2 linked regions of the Thiorhodovibrio frisius genome follow. The protein of the gene in region 1 binds, or shares a complex with, the protein of each later gene. Links are inferred from orthologs where the notes say so. Each region holds a gene or a part of one and is shown on either strand. Other genes may lie near its edges.

The links.
Region 2: the proteins of Thiofri_RS17300 (region 1) and moaD are in contact, whole or in part, in a crystal structure (PDB 1FMA), measured with the Escherichia coli proteins. The link is inferred for Thiorhodovibrio frisius from one-to-one orthologs.

Annotation. Positions count from the first base shown.
Region 1 is NZ_CP121471.1:3,783,480-3,791,173, forward strand. What follows is about bases 2,938-5,709. They hold Thiofri_RS17300 (molybdenum cofactor biosynthesis protein MoaE), read right to left. Parts: upstream 4,669-5,709; coding sequence 4,207-4,668; downstream 2,938-4,206. Other genes in these bases: Thiofri_RS17290 (methyl-accepting chemotaxis protein), read left to right, coding at 2,938-3,239; Thiofri_RS17295 (lysozyme inhibitor LprI family protein), read left to right, coding at 3,508-4,176; Thiofri_RS17305 (PrkA family serine protein kinase), read left to right, coding at 5,063-5,709. In the rest of the region: more of Thiofri_RS17290, read left to right, coding at 219-2,937; more of Thiofri_RS17305, read left to right, coding at 5,710-6,985; Thiofri_RS17310 (YeaH/YhbH family protein), read left to right, coding at 7,011-7,694. UniProt on the Escherichia coli protein: Converts molybdopterin precursor Z to molybdopterin. This requires the incorporation of two sulfur atoms into precursor Z to generate a dithiolene group. The sulfur is provided by MoaD.
Region 2 is NZ_CP121471.1:2,147,114-2,155,034, reverse strand. The notes cover bases 2,832-5,830. They hold moaD (molybdopterin converting factor subunit 1), read left to right. Parts: upstream 2,832-4,204; coding sequence 4,205-4,456; downstream 4,457-5,830. Other genes in these bases: Thiofri_RS10050 (coiled-coil domain-containing protein), read right to left, coding at 4,569-5,830; Thiofri_RS10060 (molybdopterin molybdotransferase MoeA), read left to right, coding at 2,928-4,208; moaB (molybdenum cofactor biosynthesis protein B), read left to right, coding at 2,832-2,901. Also shown: aminomethyl-transferring glycine dehydrogenase subunit GcvPA, read left to right, coding at 1-378; aminomethyl-transferring glycine dehydrogenase subunit GcvPB, read left to right, coding at 407-1,888; Thiofri_RS10070 (diacylglycerol kinase), read left to right, coding at 1,991-2,359; more of moaB, read left to right, coding at 2,371-2,831; more of Thiofri_RS10050, read right to left, coding at 5,831-6,047; Thiofri_RS10045 (DUF6384 family protein), read right to left, coding at 6,080-6,985; Thiofri_RS10040 (hypothetical protein), read right to left, coding at 6,982-7,921. UniProt on the Escherichia coli protein: Involved in sulfur transfer in the conversion of molybdopterin precursor Z to molybdopterin.

The sequences.
Region 1 (7,694 bases):
ATCACCGGGAGTTGACAGTGAGTAAAACGGCAGGTCAGCGAACGGGGGATGGCTGCTGACAGCGGAACCGATGCAACCGGCAGCGCTTTGCGGATTCATGATAGTCAATCGCAAAACCTTCGCATAAGCTACACTCTTTATGGGACTTATTGGATTCCTGGCCTCTTGTGTATCGGATTCTCCTGGCTTTCCCTCAGACAATCAGAGCTTGCAAGACAATGACTCACGCATCAGTTCGCCGTTTGCCCTTGCGTTACCGTTTGTTACTTTCCTTTCTGCTGGTGGGCATTCTGCCGGCGACGGTGGTCACTGTCATTACCACCTGGAACGCGGCGGGGGCGCTGGAGGATGGCGCGTTCAGTCGTCTGGAGTCGATCCGCGGGATCAAGCAGGCCCAGATTGAACGCTATTTTGAAGAGCGCAAGGGCGACATGGGCGTGCTGGTCGATCTGATCGGTACGCTGCGCAGCGAGGCCTTTCACCGCTTGACCGCTGTGCGCGAGATCAAGCGCGCCGCAGTGGAGCGCTACCTGACGGACGTGCTGAATCAGTCCCGCACCTTTGCCTCAGACGGCATGATCGTGGAGGCGATGCAAGGTTTCACCGGGGCTTTTGCGGAGCAGGGCGAGGCGGTGGCGGCTGTTCCCGGCGAGGTTGAGCGCCTGCGTGCCGCCTTGGCCGACTACTACCAGGGCCCCTTTGCTGAACGCTATGCGGAGCTGAACGGCAGCCCGCCGGACTGGCAGGCGCTGCTCGATCCGCTGCCGGGCGCTACCCTGGCCCTGCAAAACCTCTATATCGGCGACAACTCCCACCCGCTGGGCGAGAAACACCGCCTTGATGCCGCAAGCGACGGCTCGGCCTATAGCGCACTGCATCGGCGCTTTCATCCGTGGATTCGCAGTTATCTGGAGGCCTTTGGGTACTACGACATCTTTTTGGTCAATAGCGGCAGTGGCGAGATCGTGTATTCGGTGTTCAAGGAGCTGGACTACGCCACCTCGCTGATGGACGGCCCATACGCCGAGACCAACTTTGCCGATGCCTTCCGCCGCGCCGATGCGGCACCCCCTGGGGAGGTGGTGCTGGTCGATTTCGCGCGCTATACGCCATCCTACGAGGCCCCTGCCGGCTTTGTCGCCACGCCCATCTTCAACGGCGATCAGCGCCTTGGAGTGGCTATCTTTCAGTTCCCGATCGACCGGCTCAACGCCATCATGGGTGAACGCGCGGGCCTCGGCAAAACCGGGGAAACCTATCTGGTCGGGGAAGATGGGCTGATGCGCTCCGATGCCTTTATCGATGCCGACGGTCGCAGCGTCGATGCCTCCTTCCGTCATCCGGAGCAGGGACAGGTCGATACAGAAGCGACGCGCGAGGCTTTCGGCGGTCAGGCCGACACCCGCGTCATAAAGGGCTATGACGGCCACCCGGTGCTGTCCGCCTATGCCCCGCTGAATGTGGCCGGACTGCATTGGGCCATTCTCGCCGAGATTGACGTGGCCGAAGCCTTCAGCCCGCAATTGGCCGGCGAGGACTTTTACCGCAAATACATCGACCAGTACGGCTACTACGACCTGCTGTTGGTCAATCCCGATGGTTACGTCTTCTACACCGTGGCCAAAGAGCCGGATTACGAGACCAACCTGAGCGACGGGCCTTATGCCCGCAGCAACCTCGGCGAGTTGTTCGGCCAAGTCTTGCAAAGCGGGGAATACGGCTTTGCTGACTATGCCCCTTATGCGCCTAGCAACGACCAGCCCGCAGGCTTTATTGCACAGCCGATCGTATACGATGGCCAGACCGAGCTGGTGGTGGCCCTGCAACTGCCGCTGGAGCCGATCAACCGCATCATGGCCATTCGCGACGGCATGGGTGAGACCGGCGAGTCCTATCTGGTCGGCCCCGATCATCGCATGCGCTCGGACTCTTTCCTCGACCCCAAGGGCCGCAGCGTCGCCGCCTCTTTTGCCGGAACGGTCGATAAAAACGGCGTGCTGACCCAAGCGACCAAGGAAGCGCTGGCGGGCAAGAGCGGGACGCAAGTGATCGCCGATTACAACAACAATCCGGTCCTCTCAGCCTATGCCCCGCTCGAGGTGGAAGGGACACGCTGGGCGCTGGTGGCGGAGATCGACGAGACCGAGGCCATGGCCGCAGTCAATCGCCAGATCAAGGTGGTCGCCCTGGTGCTCGGCGCCGCCCTGCTGGCGATTCTGGCAGTGGCCCTGCGCATCACCCGCGGCATCACCCGCCCGCTCGGCGGCGAGCCGGAGGAGATGCTCGAGCTCAGTGAGGGCATCGCCAATGGCGATCTGTCCATGACCTTGGATGACCCGGATCGGCACACCGGCGTCTATGCCGCGATGGGGCGCATGGCGCACCGCTTGCGCGACATGGTTGAGCACATCCGCCAAACCAGTCAGGAGCTCTCCTCAGCGGCGGAACAGACCTCCGCCATCACCGAGCAAACCAGCCGCAGTGTCGACACCCAACAGAATCGCATCGATGAGCTGGCCACGGCCGTGAATGAAATGGCCGCCACGGTGGAGGAAGTCGCGCGCAACGCCGCCGGTGCGGCCGAGGCTGCGCGCGAGGCGGATAACGCCAACCACCAAGGCAGCGAGGTGGTGCAGCGCAGTATTTCCGCCATCGAAGAGCTGGCCGGTCATGTGCGCCAGGCCGCCACCGTGATGGCAGATGTCGAGTCGAGCAGCGCTGAGATCGGATCGGTGCTGGAGGTGATTCGCTCAATCGCCGATCAGACCAATCTGCTGGCGCTGAATGCCGCAATTGAAGCTGCTCGCGCCGGCGAGCAGGGCCGCGGCTTCGCCGTCGTGGCCGATGAGGTGCGCACCCTGGCCGCCCGCACCAGCGATTCCACCACCAACATCGAGCACATGATTCACCAACTGCAAGACTCGACCCGGCGGGTCGTCGCCACGATGCAGAGCGGCAACGAGGCTTCCACCAAAGCCGTGGCGCATGCCGGCGAAGCGGGCAACGCGCTGCACAACATCGGCACCGCCACCTCGCGCATCAGCGAGATGAACATGCAAACTGCCAGCGCCGCAGAAGAGCAATCTGCGGTTGCCGAGGAGATCAACCGCAACATCACCGGAATTAGCGACGAGACCCATCAAACCGCCAATGGCGCACGCCAGACGGCCGAGGCCAGTGGGCAACTCGCCGAGATGGCAGCGCGGCTGAGCGAGCTGGTGGCCTTTTTCAAGACCTGACTTAGGCCCCATATCCAAACAATCGGGCCTTGCTTGATTCTATCCAGCGCGTTAGCCTGGAATTTGGCGAGAGACTGCGCCACCAGGCCAGTTTACTTGTGCACGGCAGTTATTTTCCTGCAGAATTGCCGCAGAATTTCCTGCTGTTACCCTAACCCAGCAGATCCATTCTCCGGGGTGGCCGGGGCTATGACACTTAGGGTGGCGCGGGTCTGATTGTGTCGGCCAATCGACCTTTTTTGGACACATTCCTTGCGAGTGACACAGAATGAAGATATTTTCGCTTCAAACACTCGTCCTTGGTCTTGTCATCGCCGCTGCTCAGGTGTCTGCGGCTGGTTTCGATTGCGCCAAGGCCCAGAGCTGGGTCGAGAAGACCATCTGCGCCGATCCGGCACTCTCAAGGCTCGATGATGCTTTAACCCGCAGCTATCGGGCTGCCTTGCGCAAGACCAGCAAGGCCGCAGCACTTCGCGCTAGCCAGCGTGACTGGCTGAGCAACCAGCGCGACACTTGCTCCACCAGCGACTGTCTGATTAGCCTTTACCGCACGAGACTTGAGCAACTCGAGCAGGTTACCACTGACGACCAGGTGGACGCTGGCATCAGCGGTCAATACAGCCGGCGGGTGGACGGCCAGCCAGACCAGAACTCTGCCGATATCCGCATCCGCTCACTTGGCGACGGAACAGTTCAGGTCGATGGCAACGCAGTCCTGGCACTACAGACAGGCGCGGGCCTGAACGCCCGCACCGGCTCTTTCGAGGGAACCGCCACCTTGGATGGCAAGCTGATTGACTTCGCCGAAGGCGGTGCCTATGGCTGCCGCCTGATGATCAGGCTGGCGCAAAACGCCATCTCCGTGAGCGATGACAATGGCCAATGCGGTGGCTTGAACGTCACCTTCAATGGACACTACCGCAAGGTACCCGACTGATTGAAGCGCCTCATGGAAACAGATATCCGCTCAGCCTGATTTCCACCGCGCAGCTGACAGCGCGTCTTGCTCGCGAGTTTGGACCCAGCGGGGGCCTGCTGGCGTGAGTTCGCGTTTCCAGAACGGAGCTTGGGTTTTGAGGGCGTCGATGAGGAATTCGCAGGCACGGAAGGCGTCGCTGCGGTGGGTACTGGCGGTCACCACCAGCACAATGGCATCGGTAGGATGCAGTGCACCGACCCGGTGAATAATGCGCCCGCCCGCGAGCGACCAGCGGGCGCGGGCCTCCTCAAGCAGTTGATGTAGCACCTTTTCGGTCATGCCGGGGTAGTGTTCCAGAACCATTTCGTGCACCGCCTGCCCATGGTTCAAATCCCTTAAAATGCCGACAAAGCTGACCATTGCGCCGATGCCCGGCAGGGCCTCGCGCAAAGCGCGCTGCTCCTGCTCGGGATCGAATGTCTGAAGCTGTACCCGCACGTCGAACATCATGATGCATCCTCGGCTCAGAGAATTGACGGGGTTGCCGCTACCCCTGAGAGATTGGCCCTGAGAGATTGGCCCTGAGAGATTGGGAGTAATTTGCGCCGCTGAACCCACGCCAGCCACCTGCGGTCAAAAATAATCGCTTCGCGGGCTCGTGAGAAGGGGTGGCCACCCTCATTGTGGAAAACTGGGATAGACCTATCGCAAACTGATGGTTTTCGGTTATGGGTCTGGTGACGGCCACGGGGTCTCGGCGGCCATTGATTGGATCAGGGACGCCGCCGGGAAGCCTACAGGGAAGTATTCACGGCGTCCCCCGTGGCCGTCACCCGGCCCAGAACGAGCCGAAATCTCAAAGGGTTTCGGTGTAACTGCTGATCGATCCACGGAGGTTCCATCGATGTCGATTTTCGAGCGTTACCGAGCCAGGTATGAGTCCTCGCGCGAAGAGGAGATGACGCTGAATGAGTATCTGGATCTGTGCAAGCGCGATCCGCTGACCTATGCCGGCGCGCCCGAGCGGCTGCTGAACGCCATCGGTGAGCCCGAATTGGTCGACACCCATGATGATCCGCGCCTGAGCCGGATTTTTCAGAACAAAGTGATTCGCCGCTACCCGGCATTCCGCGATTTCTTCGGCATGGAAGAGTCCATCGAGCAGCTGGTGTCTTATCTTAAGCACGCGGCTCAGGGGCTTGAGGAGCGCAAGCAGATTCTCTATCTGCTCGGCCCCGTTGGCGGCGGCAAGTCGTCGCTCGCCGAGAAACTCAAAGAACTGATGGAGCAGGTGCCTTTTTATGCCATCAAAGGCTCGCCGGTATTTGAGTCCCCCCTCAGCCTGTTCTCACCACAGGAAGACGGCCCAATTCTCGAGGAAGACTACGGCATCCCGATCCGCTATCTACGCACCATCATGTCGCCCTGGGCGGTAAAGCGCTTGCAGGAATACAACGGCGACATTACCCAGTTCAAGGTCGTTAAGCTCTATCCGTCCATTCTCGAACAGGTGGCAATCGCCAAGACCGAGCCCGGCGATGAAAACAATCAGGATATTTCCTCCCTGGTCGGCAAGGTGGATATTCGCAAGCTCGAACATTTCGCCCAGCACGATGCCGATGCCTATGCCTACTCGGGCGCCCTGTGCCGAGCCAATCAGGGATTGATGGAATTCGTCGAGATGTTCAAAGCGCCGATCAAAGTACTGCACCCGCTGCTGACGGCGACACAAGAAGGCAATTACAACCCGACCGAGGGTCTCTCCGCCCTACCCTTCCAGGGGATTATTCTCGCCCACAGCAATGAGTCGGAATGGCAAAGCTTCCGCAACAACAAAAACAACGAGGCGTTCCTTGATCGCGTTTATATCGTGAAAGTGCCCTATTGCCTGCGGGTGACCGAGGAAAAGCAGATTTACCAGAAGCTGCTATACAACAGCTCGCTCAATCATGCTCCTTGCGCGCCGGGAACGCTTGAGATGATGTCACAGTTCTCGGTGTTGACGCGCATGAAAGAGCCCGAGAACTCGAGCATTTTCTCCAAAATGCGGGTTTACGACGGCGAGAATCTAAAAGACACCGACCCCAAGGCCAAATCGGTGCAAGAATACCGCGACTATGCCGGCGTCGATGAAGGCATGTCGGGCATTTCCACCCGCTTTGCCTTTAAAATTCTCTCGCAAGTTTTTAACTTCGACCATAGCGAAGTCGCAGCCAATCCGGTGCATTTGCTCTACGTGTTAGAGCGCCAGGTCATTCGCGAGCATTTGCCCCCCGAGGTGCAGGATCGTTATCTCGGCTTTTTGAAGCAATATCTGGCGCCACGCTATGCAGAGTTCATCGGCAAGGAACTTCAAACCGCCTATCTTGAATCCTATGCCGAGTATGGTCAGAACATCTTCGACCGCTATGTCACCTATGCCGATTTCTGGATTCAGGATCAGGAATATCGTGATCCTGACACCGGCGAGATGATGAATCGCGGCGCGCTCAATGAGGAACTCGAAAAAATCGAAAAACCGGCAGGTATCTCCAATCCCAAAGATTTCCGCAACGAGATTGTGAACTTCGTGCTGCGCGCGCGCGCCAATAACAAGGGCTCCAACCCGCGCTGGACCAGCTACGAAAAGCTGCGAGTGGTGATTGAGAAGAAAATGTTCTCCAACACCGAGGAGTTGCTGCCAGTGATTTCCTTTAATACCAAGGCATCAGCCGACGAGAAGAAGAAGCACGAGCAATTCGTCGACCGCATGGTGGAAAAAGGCTACACACCCAAGCAGGTACGGCTCCTGTCCGAATGGTATCTGCGCGTACGCAAGGCCCAATAACCCGACTGACCCCTGTCATTAGCGCATGTCGCATTTTATCGACCGCCGCAACTCCTCGAAAAACAAAAGCGCTGTCAATCGCCAGCGCTTTCTCAAGCGATATAAAGCACAGCTCAAGCGTGCCGTCTCTGATGCGGTGAACCGGCGCAGCATCACCGACATGGACGCCGGCGAGAAGGTGGGCATACCATCCAAAGACCTGTCCGAGCCGGTGTTTCATCACGGCCCCGGCGGACAGCGTGAGCAGATTCATCCGGGAAACAAGGAATTTGCCGCTGGCGACCGGGTACCGCGCCCAGAAGGCGGCGAGGGTGGTCGGGGACAAGGACGCGCCAGCCGCGACGGGAGCGGTGAGGATGATTTTGTCTTTGAACTCTCGCGTGAGGAGTTCATGGACCTGTTGTTTGATGACCTGGAATTACCCAATCTGGTGCGCAATCAACTGCTGGGCACCACCGAATTCAAAACCATCCGCGCCGGCTATACCACCAGCGGAGCGCCCAGCAACATCGACGTGGTGCGCTCGCTCAAAGGCGCCATCGCCCGGCGCACGGCCCTTGGCGCCCCCCATCGCGGGCGCATCCGCGAGCTGGAGCAAGAACTCGAAGCTCTACTTGCCGCTGGCGCGCCCGAGACTGCCCCCGAAGTATCAGCCCTGCGCGAGGAGATCGCGCGGCTGAAAACCCGCATCAAAGCCCTACCCTTTATC
Region 2 (7,921 bases), 1.6 Mb from region 1 along the record:
ACCTCCAACATCTGCACCAATCAGGGCCTGCTGGTCACGGCGGCAACCATTCATTTGTCGTTGCTTGGTGCCGAGGGGCTTGAGCGCGTTGCGGCTGCCTGCCATGCCAACACGCGCGCCCTGATCGCGCGACTGTGCGAAATCCCGGGTATCGAGCCCGTCTTCGACCGCCCGGTGTTCCACGAGCAACTGCTGCGCCTACCTCGGCCGACCGAGGATATCCTCAAGGCGCTGGCTGCCGAGAACATTCTTGCCGGTTTCAACCTCGGTCGCTCCTACCCCGAACTCGACGGCAGCCTGCTGGTGTGCGCCACAGAAACGCGCACCGAGTCCGACATCGACCGCTTCCGCGACGCTCTCGGCCGCGCCCTGTCCTGAGCCAGCGCCAATTAATCCTTCATTCGCCATGCTAATTCACGACCATTCCCATCCTGGCCGCCGTGCTGCGGCCCAGGCGCCGCTTCATCTCGCCAATTGCGACGACCTGCCCAAGGCACTGCGGCGCAAAACACGCCCAGCGCTGCCGGAAGTCTCCGAGCTGGATGCGGTGCGCCACTACACCCGCCTGTCACAGAAGAACTTTTCCATTGACACCCACTTCTACCCGCTCGGCTCCTGTACCATGAAGTACAACCCGCGCGCCTGTAACAGCCTGGCCTCCCTGCCCGGCTTCCTAGCGCGCCACCCGGCAGCGCCAGAAAGCCACAGCCAGGGTGTCATGGCCTGTCTGTTTGATTTACAGGAGATGCTCAAGGCCATCACTGGCATGCATGCGGTCTCCCTCGCGCCAGCCGCCGGTGCACAGGGCGAGCTTGCCGGGGTGCTGATGATTCGCGCCTATCATGACGCGCGCGGTGACCATGCCCGACGCGAGGTTCTGGTGCCCGATGCTGCGCATGGCACCAACCCCGCCTCGGCCATCATGGCCGGCTTCGAGGTGCGCGAGATCCCAACAGGGCCGGATGGCGACGTGGATGTCGAGGCTCTAAGCCAGGCGCTTGGCCCCCAGACCGCCGGCATCATGCTGACCAACCCGAGCACCGTCGGCGTCTTCGACCGCAACATCCAGGTGATCGCCAAGAAGGTTCACGCCGCCGGCGGCCTGCTCTACTACGACGGCGCCAACCTCAACGCCATTCTCGGCAAAGTCCGCCCGGGCGACATGGGCTTTGATGTCATCCACATGAACCTGCACAAGACCTTCTCCACCCCGCACGGTGGCGGCGGACCAGGTGCGGGCCCGGTGGGTGTGGCCAAGCACCTCGAGCCCTATCTGCCGATTCCGCTGGTGGCGCACGAGGGTGAGGGTCCGGGCGAAAAATGGGTCTGGCAAGACGAGCACAGTCGCCCCGAGACTATCGGCCGCCTGACCGCTTTCGGCGGCAACATCGGCATTTTGCTGCGCGCCTATATCTACGCCCGTCTACTCGGCCTCGAAGGCATGCAACGGGTGGGCGAATACGCCACACTGAACGCCAATTATCTGCTCAAGCGCCTGAGCGCGGCCGGCTTTCAGCCCGCCTACCCGCAACGGCGCGCGAGCCATGAGTTCATCATCACGCTAAAGCGCGAGGCCAAGGACCATGGCATCACCACCATGGACTTCGCCAAACGGCTGCTCGACTATGGCTTTCACGCGCCCACAACCTACTTTCCGCTGCTGGTGCCCGAATGCCTGCTGATCGAGCCGACCGAGACCGAGAGCAAAGAGGCGCTCGATGCCTTTGTAGAGACCATGATCGCCATTCGCGAAGAAGCGGTCCAAAATCCTGAGATGCTGCGCACCGCACCGCACTCGCTACCGGTCAAACGCCTTGACGACGTGCGCGCCGCGCGCCACCTCGACTTGGCTTACAACAGTGAAACCAACAATGCAACGGCAATTTAGGCAGACCGCAAGGCGCACGAAAGGCCCTGATCTTAACGGCGTCGACCATTTCGGGCCGCGATCAGACCCTATCATACGCCTGCACCATTCACGCTAAACGGCATGGCCTACCAAAATCAAAACGGCCTGAAACGCATCCTGCGTGCGTTTGGCTACTCGATGAAAGGCTTCAAGGCTTGTTTCGAGCTCGAAGAAGCCTTTCGCCAGGAAGTCATCTTGCTGATTCCACTGGTCCCACTCGGCATGTGGCTAGGCGAGACACCTGTCGAGCGCGCCATGCTGGTCGGCAGCCTGCTCCTGGTGCCCACTGTCGAACTGCTCAACTCCGCAATTGAAGCGAATGTCGATCGCGTGGGACTCGAGCGTCACGAACTCTCCGCCCGCGCCAAGGACATCGCCTCGGCGGCAGTTTTCTCCAGCATCGCCTTTGTGGTGGTAATCTGGCTACTCATCCTGCTCCCAAAGATTTAGCGGTTTAGCCCATGTCCCATCACGCGCCAGATCTTGATTTTCTGCCACTCAATCTCGCGATCCTGACGGTATCCGACAGCCGCACAGCAGAGAACGACGCATCCGGCGATCTGCTGGCCGAGCGCGCCACCGCAGCCGGTCACCAGGTGGTGGCACGCGAAATCTGTAGCGACAACCGCTATCTGCTGCGGGCGGTGTTCTCCCACTGGATCGCAGATGCCGAAGTACAGGTGGTCATCAGCACCGGCGGCACCGGCGTAACCGGACGCGACAACACGCCCGAGGCGCTGATGCCCTTGCTGGACAAAGAGATCGCAGGTTTCGGCGAGCTATTTCGCTCCCTGTCCTTTGGCGAAATTGGCGCCTCCACCATCCAGTCGCGCACCCTGGCCGGCATGGCCAATGCCACCCTGCTGTTCTGCCTGCCCGGCTCCACCGGCGCCTGCCGCACCGCCTGGGATGGCATTCTTGGCCCGCAACTCGACCGGCGTACCCAGCCGTGCAACTTCGCGCAGCTGATTGAACGTTTCAGCGAGCGCTAAGCGCTGACTGCCGAGTATTTGCGACCATGACCACCGCCACCGACTCCAACACCTGCGACTCAGCCAGCAACACGACACTGACAGTTGAAGAGGCCATCGCGCGCATTCTCGCCATTGAGCATCCGCCGCTAGAGCTGGAACACCTGCCGCTGGATCAGGCCCTCGGGCGCATTCTGGCCAAACCTGTCGTCAGCTCGATTGATCAGCCCAACTGGGACCACAGCGCCATGGACGGCTATGCGCTGCGCCATGCCGATCTGCGCCGCGACCCGCCCGAATGGCCCGTCAGCCAGCGTATCCCGGCGGGCAGCCATCCCGGCCCCCTCGCCCCCGGCACAGCCGCGCGCATCTTCACTGGCGCACCGGTACCAGAGGGCGCAGACACCGTGGTGGTGCAGGAAATCTGTAGCCAAGATAAGGATAAGCTGTACATCGCGCCCGAGGATCTCGCGCGCATCAAACCAGGTGCCAACATCCGCCAGCGCGGCGAGGACATCCGCGCAGGTGATCACATTTTAGACCCGGGTACCAAACTCGACCCCCAGCATCTGGCGCTCGCGGCTTCGCTCGGCGCGGCAGAGCTCCAAGTCTATCGGCGCCTGCGCGTTGCCATTCTGAGCAGTGGCGATGAACTGGTCATGCCGGGCCAGCCCCTGCAACCCGGACAGATTTATAACTCCAACCGCTTCATGCTCGCCGGCTTGCTACGCGCCCTAGGCTGCGAGGTCATTGACCGGGGGATGATCCCGGATCGCTTTGAGCCGACCCTGAAGGCATTGCGCGAGGCCGCCGACCAAGCCGATCTGGTCATCGCCAGCGGCGGCGTCTCGGTCGGCGAGGAAGACCATGTCCGCCCGGCGGTCGAGCAGCTCGGCAAGCTAGATGTGGCCCGAGTGGCGATGCGCCCCGGCAAGCCCATTGCGGTCGGGCACATCGGCCAGGCCGCCTTCCTCGGCAGCCCCGGCAATCCGGTGTCGCTCTTCGTCACCTTCGTGCTCTTTGCCCGACCGCTGATCCTGAAACTCCAGGGAAAGCTCCGGGGCATGAGCAGCGACCTATTGCCCCACCCCCGGCGCGTCAGCGCCGATTTCGAGACCAAAAAGCCAGACAAGCGCCGAGAGTACCAGCGCGCCCGGCTGGTTCCAGGCGACGACGGCCAGCCCCGGGTTCAAGTCTTCCCCAGCCGATCCTCAGCCGCCATCACCTCGCTCACCTGGGCTGATGGCCTGGTGGTCATCCCCGAGCGCACCCGAATCAGTCGCGGGGATATGGTCGACTTCCTGCCCTTTAGCGAGCTGCTGAGATGATCCGCCTGCTCTATTTCGCCAGCCTGCGCGAGGCACTGGACTGCGAGGGCGAGGACTATCCGCTCGAAGCCCCCATCACAACCGCAGAACTGCGCGCCCAACTCGCCATGCGCGGCCAGCCTTGGTCCGATGCGCTTGCCCTCTCTCAATCAGTGCTTGCCGCCGTCAATCAATCCATCGCCAGCGCTGATGCCATCATCAAGCCTGGTGATGAAGTGGCTTTTTTTCCTCCAGTAACCGGTGGTTAACTTGGGATGCTCGGTCCCGCCACCTGCGGCAAGGGTCTCGAGCCCCCAGGGTTCTCGCGTGCGCAATCACGGCCTTGATGGTAAAGAAATCGAATCTGCACCATTTTATTGCTTAGAACCCACCCCCGGTGCGAAAGCCACCGCCTCGGCCACCTCCGCTCGGGCGTCCTGCCCCGCTGCGCCTTCTGCTTGAAGTCCGGCCAGGCTTCCCAGAGAGCACGCCGCCCAGATTGCCAAGATCGCCCATGCCGCCGGCCCAGACGCTACCGCGACCGAAGCTTCCGGAGCCGAAGCTCGGATCGCTGCGCGGCGGGCGATAGCGTTGCTGTTCCTGGAGCACGCGCCAGAGTCCGTGGCGGTCAAGCATGCCATTGAGAAAATTGCCGAGCATGAGTGTGATCAGGGCGCCGTCCTTGAAAGTCGAGCCGGGGCGATCATAGCCACTGCGTTTGACGTCCAGCCGCAGGGCTTCAAGCTCGCTCGAGCGCTTGCGCTGCTGGACGAGAGTTTCGCCCAGGCTCTTGAGCGAGACCTCGAGCAAACGGCGCTGGTCATCGCGCTCGAGCAAGCGCTCGACAATGAGGTCGTCGTCCGGGAAGGGCGTTTTCAAGGCTTCTCGCCGCAGTGCCATCAGGTCGTCACGCTGCAGCTCGGCTGCAAGAACGTCTAGCGCCTGCTTGGTGTGCGGATCATCGCCGCTAGCGAAGCGGGCTTTTTCCGAGCCAAGCTCCTGTTGCCTCGCCTCGGCGGCTTCGATGCGAGCGTCAATTGCACTCAATGCCAGCTGTGCCTTCTCGAGCTCGGCTTGCAGTGCTGGAATGCCGTCGGCCTCGCCTGCGGCAGTGTCCAGGCTTATTAGCGCATCAATGACGGCGTCAGCCGCTGCCTTGAGCGCTTCGGCATGCTCGCCCAAGCGCTCGGGGATTTCATTCAGCCGAGCAAAATTAGCGCGGGCATCGGCAAACCCAATAAGCCGCGCGACCTTGCCATCGAGCCAGCGTGCGAGGGGATTGGCCTTGTAGGCCGAGGTGCCGTAGTGGCGACGCCAAAGATACATGAACATCGGATCCGCTCGATAAGAAGCGCCCTTCTCCTCCATTTCCTGCGCGCTCTGGACAGCCTTTTCCTCGGCGTGCAGGGCGGTGCGCTCGGCTTCGTTAGCCTGCTCGCGCTGACGCCGATAGTCAGGGTCGGCATCGAGTCGGGCCTGGGTGCTGGCCTCGGCAGCATCGACGACCTCGGCTGCGCGCTCCACCTCGTCAGCCTGGTCCATGCGTTCGGACTCCAAGCGCGCACGTTCGTCCTCGGCGGCTGCCATGCGCTCGTCGAGGCCTTGCAGAGCCTGCTCGCGCGCCTGCAAAAGCGCCATGACTTGCTGCTCCGCCTGGTCGATATGACGGAGCAAGTCATCGCCGGTCAGCAAGTCGATGCGAGTCCGCGCCAGCGCGCGATAGTCCTCGGCATCGGCTTGCTGGAGCTGCAACCCTTGAGTGTTGGCGGCCTGGATGCGCTGCTCAAGCTCGGCAAGCCGGGTGCGCTCCGCAGCCATGGCCTGGTCGATGGAGGCCAGGGTTTGTCGCCCAGAGATCATCTTCGTCTCCTTACCAGGTTCTCACCAAGTCCTTACCACTGGGTAATGGCGCCGCCGGTGGTGCGCATCTCGTAGCTGGGCGTCAGCGCGCCGCGCGCTTTCTGGCCGAAGCTGTTGTGCTCGATAATGCCGTCATCCTGCTTGTCGCGGGCGACTGCATCGAAGACCGGCTTGTCCACGCGCAGCCCCCAGGCGGTCACCATTTCCGTCTTGCCGGTTTCTTCGTTGGTGATGGGGACCCGGAGCACCCCGCCGCTCAGGTCGACCGCTTCGACGATGATGTAGTAGTTGCGCGCCTGGGTGTTGATGTCCGGAATACGCCAGACACCAGTTTGCTCGCCCGGTCGGTTGAGGATCCGCAAGCTGTATTCCTGACGCAGGATGCTCTGCATGGCGTCAAGAGCGGCCAGTGCCTGGCGGGCAGCGTCAGTGTCGCCGCTCCGAGCGGCGGCCTGGCCGGTTTCAAGCAGTTGTTCCGCTCGGGCGCGCGCTTCGCCTGACTGGGCGATTGCAATAGTCTCGGCATGAACTTCGGCGAGCTGGTGCGGCAGGGCCGCATCCGGTGCCACAAAGATAACGTAGTTGAGCGCCCAAGCAGCGATCACGGCGGTTAGACCACCAAGGAGCCATTTCCCCCAGCGCCCGCGACTGACATAGACCCACGCGAACGTAACGGCAAGGCTGCGCACGGGCGGCTTGTAGACGAAACGGTCTTCCTTCAGGGCCGCGACGCCCTCCTCGAGAATCTGATCCGAAACCTCAATACCCTGGGCGTGATAGATCTTGTGCAACCGGTCCTTGAGATCCTGCTCGCGCCCAGCGCCGTCGAGCTCGCGCTTGACCAGACGCTCGCGCCTGCGCAGGGTGTCGACCACGTCCATGGCCAGCATCAGGTCGTCGAGCGGCGCAGCGACCGCCGAGCTGGTCTGGGCGCTCATCGGGTGAGGGGCGCCAGGCCCTTACCTTGCTCGGCCAGCCGGGCGAGCTTGCGTTTGCCGTCTTCGACCGCGTTGCGAATTTCGGTGGCATTGGCGGTGCTCTGCGCGCGCATCTCCTCAATGATCTCGTGCGAGCGGGTCTGCCAGTCGACCACTGAGTCGACCAGCTTCTTGACAGCGTCGGCGCGCACCGTGGGCCCATAACCGGCCTTGACGGCCGCCTCCTGCACTTTGCCGCCAATGTCGGCGAGCACCTCAAGCGACTGGCTGACGCCTTCTTTCATCGCCTCGACGGTGCGAGTCCCTTCGTGCAGCCCGAACATCCCAGTGAAGGAGGCGGTCAGCGCGGTGAGGACCACCTCATTGGTGCTGAAGAAGCTCACAGCCTGGGCATAGACCCGCTCCTTGGCGTTGGTCGTCTGCACTAGGCGAGCCATGACCACCTCGGAAGTGTTATAGGCGATGGTCAGATTGTCCGACAGGTCTTTGGCGATCTGGTAACGCTTCTCTTCGTCTTGCAGGGCGCGGACTTTTTCATCGCGCGCCAGTTCGAGCTTGGCACGCTCCGCGGGCTCCTCGCCCTGAAAGCCCTCAATCGCTGCCATGGACGTCTTCACCTCGGCCTTGGCCGCATCGAGCCGAGACTCCGCAGTCTTGAGCACCTCAAGCGCCAGCACCTCAGATTCCTTCAAGGCGCCACGGAAGTCCTGATAGGCTTCTAGGATCTTGTGCTCGCGCTGGATCTGGTCGCTGGTCGAAGCGGTAACATCCAGGTATGTGTCCTTGATTTTGTCGAAGCGACTAGCGATGTCGCCGCGAGTAACCTTCATCCAGGCATTGCTCATACGCTCGAAGGTGTCGATCTTGCCGTCTTCGACCTGATCGACCATCGATTTAGCATCGTCGCGAATGCTGTTGAAGGCCTTGGTGATCTCC